Regions from separate parts of the Pseudoalteromonas simplex genome, predicted to be linked through region 2. Evidence: predicted binding sites of a transcription regulator. Region 2 holds the regulator's gene; the other holds the start of a gene.

What was found. Region 2 encodes sigma-54, which starts transcription at its own class of promoters, with help from an activator protein. Its sites were predicted from a motif close to GTTGGCACGNNNNTNGNNT; they were not measured.
Region 1: IRQ78_RS16080 (TorF family putative porin) is a predicted target of sigma-54. The motif match lies at 1,315-1,333, and genes of this name have one in related genera.

The regions. Positions count from the first base shown of each region.
Region 1 is NZ_JADILN010000009.1:127,717-129,924, forward strand. It holds gene IRQ78_RS16075 (aldo/keto reductase) at 1-473, shown strand, start outside; gene IRQ78_RS16080 (TorF family putative porin) at 539-1,216, opposite strand; gene IRQ78_RS16085 (hypothetical protein) at 1,505-2,208, opposite strand, start outside.
Region 2 is NZ_JADILN010000018.1:17,824-20,031, forward strand. It holds gene ptsN (PTS IIA-like nitrogen regulatory protein PtsN) at 1-43, opposite strand, end outside; gene hpf (ribosome hibernation promoting factor) at 47-334, opposite strand; gene IRQ78_RS19725 (RNA polymerase factor sigma-54) at 361-1,857, opposite strand; gene lptB (LPS export ABC transporter ATP-binding protein) at 1,964-2,208, opposite strand, start outside.

The sequences.
Region 1 (2,208 bases), on a different contig from region 2:
ATACCCTAAAAGCAAATGGTGATGTGCTTGACTTTGGTGTATCTAATTTTACCCCATCGCAACTTAGTTTGTTGCAGTCGCGTTTAGACTTTGAGCTTGTGACTAATCAAATTGAGTTTTCACCTTACGAGATGAAAGCCCTTGATGATGGCAGCTTAGACCAATGCCAATTACTTGATATCAAACCTATGCTTTGGTCTCCATTAGCTGGGGGTCGCTTATTCTCAAGTGAAGATGAAAAAGCGGTGCGTTTACGTGCAGTGTTGGAGCAGGTTGGGGCTGAAATTGGCGCCACAGCCATTGATCAGGTTGTTTATGCTTGGCTGTTAATGCACCCAAGTGCACCGTCTGTGGTACTTGGTACGGGTAATATTGAGCGTGTTAAATCAGCTGTTGACGCTAAGCAGCTTACTATGAACCGTGAACAATGGTATCGCATTTGGCAAGGCTCAACTGGTCATAGTGTACCATAAGTGTATTGATATAAATGAGAAAAGGGCCTTAACGGCCCTTCGTGTTGCAGCAAGTAACACATTCTTTATAAAGTGAAGTCAACCGCGTAAGCGACGTACACTTTTACATCTGAACCATCAATGTCGTTGTCTGAAAGACCGAAAGTAAAGCCGTCTTTCGACACTGAAACACCGTAGTCGATGATGTCATCATCACCAATGAAATCCCCTGAGTAATGACCTAGGTGAAGGGCCATTTCTGCACCGGTACTGCCAACTGGGAAGCTGTAGTCAGCATTTAAATAAAGTGAATCACCAAAATCTGTACCGTCACCGCTTGCTGCTGATGTTGCTAGGACAGCTGCACCAAAGGTGAAGCTACCCATGCTAATGCTACCGTAGATTTCTGAGAAGTCTGCATCTGTGTAAGATGCTGCATCTGGGTATGCATAATAAATGTAGCCAACATCGTAGCTAAAGGTTTCATTGATTTCACCGCCAAAACCAGCATAAAGGTCTAGCTCGTAAGTCATGTCGTCAGCCCAGCTAGCATTCGACACCCAAGTACCCGCATAAAAGCCAGATTCACTTGCGTAGTCGATACCACCTTGGATTGCAGCATCACCGCCGCCTTGCTCTTGACCACGCCATAAGTAGTTTGAAGTTGCCGCAGCGTTTGCTGTGACTTCTGCATAGCTATATGTTGAGCTCAAAGTTAATAGCGCAAGGGCGCTTGCTGCGACCGTTTTTTTTAGTTTTAGCATGTTTCTGTATCCTGTTGTTATGTTGATTTTGTCCCATTTTCAGATTGCAGTCTGGTTATTATTTGAGGACATTTTCTATGTGTTGTCTGGATACGATATTGCACTGGTTGTGCCAAGTTAATTACTAACGGGATATTTTATGCTTAAAGGCTTTAAAAACAGGCTTTTAAACTTGTTTAATTGTGAAAAGGATAGTTATTTGAATTGTTCATGCGCACATGAGTGGTGCAAAAAATAACCCGGTTGCACAATTGCGAAGCAACCGGGTTTTGCTTATTTGAGAGTAACTTAGCCGAAAATTGCACGCATTAGACTAATGGTTTCTTCAACACTGCGGCCTTTTTCTACTTCACTGATGATTGAATCGCGCTTAGCTTTGATATGTTCAGGGATATCATCACTTGCTAGTGCGCGGTCTACCAGTATCTCAGCTGATTCTTTGCCACGGCGTACGGTCTTTTTACCTGCTGAGCTCGTGGTACTCTTAGGTTTGTTTAACAACTTAATATAGTTTGAGTTATCAGCGGTACTTTTATCTGCATAATAAAAGAAGCTAGGCAATAGGGCTTTGATTTCAACCAGAGATTGTTCAAGCTCATTTGCTGCACTGGCCATTTTGAACCAAGGCATGTTATGTATTGCTTCGATAACATCTTGCCAGTAGCGCTCAAAATCACGGTTATTAAGCTTAGTAATACCTAATGCCGCACAAAGGGCATCAAGTTTACTATTTACGATTGGTGTAAACACGTCAGGTCGGCGCATCGCAAGCAAGCGAGTAGCAGGAGCAAGCGTTGGCTTTTCATCGCTGCCATTAAACGCCATGAAGTAAGCAACCATAAAATGCTGATAATGTTCTTGCGTTACTTCACCCTCAAGTGGAATGTGTGCAAGCGCCTCATCGAACGCACCTGGTAAATCACTCAACATTTGGTGGAAACCTTTCGCGTTCTTAGTAGAAGCAAACCATTCAACGTCGAAGTTATAGCTAC
Region 2 (2,208 bases):
CAGCTTTGCTGCAGTCCTGATTAGTAAGTGAACTAAGTTTCATAATTTAATGTCGAGCTAATTTCTCTTTATGCTTAATGACTTGGCGATCAAGTTTATCGATCAATGAGTCAATTGCTGCGTACATATCTTGATGTTCTGTAGAAGCGAACAACTCGCCTCCGTTTACATGTAAAGTTGCTTCTGCTTTTTGGCTTAATTTTTCTACATCTAAAATGACATGAACATTATTAATATGATCAAAATGCCTTTCTAGTTTTGCGAACTTAGTGTTTACATAGTCTCTTAATGAATCAGTGACTTCTACGTGACGACCAGTTAAATTTAGTTGCATAAGCATTTTCCTTCTATGTAAAACGTCTAAATCAGACTTTTACGCTGATTAGACGGAGGTATTGCTAGAGACTCACGATATTTTGCAATTGTACGTCTAGCTACTTTAATTCCTTGCTCAGCCAATATATCTGCAATTTTGCTATCACTCAATGGTTTAACCGAGTTTTCTGCAGCAACTAACTTCTTGATTAAAGCGCGAATTGCTGTAGAAGAACACTCACCACCATTTTCGGTGCTGACATGGCTTGAGAAGAAATATTTCAACTCAAAAATTCCCCTTGGGGTATGCATATATTTTTGTGTTGTAACCCGAGAAATCGTCGATTCATGCATTTCGACCATTTCAGCGACATCGTTTAGCACCATTGGCTTCATTGCTTCTGGGCCATGTTCAAAGAAAGCTTGCTGTTGTTGCACGATACAGTTGGTCACTTTTAGTAAAGTATCGTTACGGCTTTCTAAGCTCTTAATAAACCACTTTGCTTCTTGTAAGTGAGAACGAATAAATTGGCTGTCGCTACTTGATTTAACAGAGCGAGACATCGCTGCATATTGGCTATTCACTCTAATTTTTGGCATACAATCTGGGTTTAACTCGACTACCCAGCGGCCTTTCACTTTTTTCACTGATACATCGGGTATGACGTACTCAGATTCTTCGCGTACTATGCTATCCGCAGGCTTAGGATTTAAGCTGTGAATGAGCGTCATCACTTCTTTAAGCTCGTTTTCTTTAAGCTTAGTCTTTTTCATTAAAGTGCGATAGTCGCGACTTGCTAATAATTCGATATGCTCAGATAAAACCATTTTAGTTTCAGCTAAATATGGCGTATTGGCATCGAATTGACGAAGTTGTATACACAGGCACTCTTGTAAACTTCGCGCGCCGATACCAACTGGATCGAATAACTGTATTCTTTTTAAGACAGCTTCAACTTCATCGAGTTCGATTTCTTCTTCATCATTATTTTGATTAAAGCTTTCGACAATATCTTCGCAGCTAACCGTTAAAATACCTGAGTCATCGATAGCTTCAACGATGGCAACGGCAATCGCTTCATCGGTAGGACTAAATGGTGTGAGCTGTAGTTGCCACATTAAATATTCTTGCAGTGTTTCTGTTGAAGCACCTTGGTAAATAGACTCGTCTTCAGGCATTGGCCCAGACGATGTTGATGGGGCGGCACTCATGTACTCATCCCACGTAACATCCATAGCTAAGTCATCGCTAACCGTATCCTTACTCAGAGCATCACTGCTTTCTTGCTCGAATTCGCTAGGTGCTTCGTCGGCAGACGCGCTGACTTGTACATCGTCAGACTCCGCTTTTTGCTCATTCTTACCGATGCTTTCTTCGTTGTAATCCGCTTCTTCCACTTCAAGCAGAGGATTACTATCAAGCGCTTCTTGAATTTCTTGCTGGAGATCCAATGTACTGAGCTGCAACAAGCGAATGGCTTGTTGCAGTTGTGGAGTCATTGTAAGTTGCTGGCCCATGCGCAGCTGTAATGATTGCCTCATGTATCCCTAACAATCCTTTTTAAGTTATCGGTAACGGTGAAGACACTGTTATCGATTTATTGTCATTGTATAAGTCTAGCAGATGCTCTAGTCGGTGGCGTAATGGTTACAGCCTGAATTGCTCGCCTAGATAAACATCACGTACAGTTTGGTCAGCTAATACGTGCTCAGGTGTCCCTGATGCAATTAGCTCCCCATGAGAAACAATGTAGGCTTTTTCACAAACATCAAGGGTTTCTCGAACATTATGGTCAGTAATAAGTACACCAATACCACGATTTTTTAGGTGCTCAATAATTTTCTTTATATCTAACACCGAAATAGGATCAACACCAGCAAAAGGCTCATCTA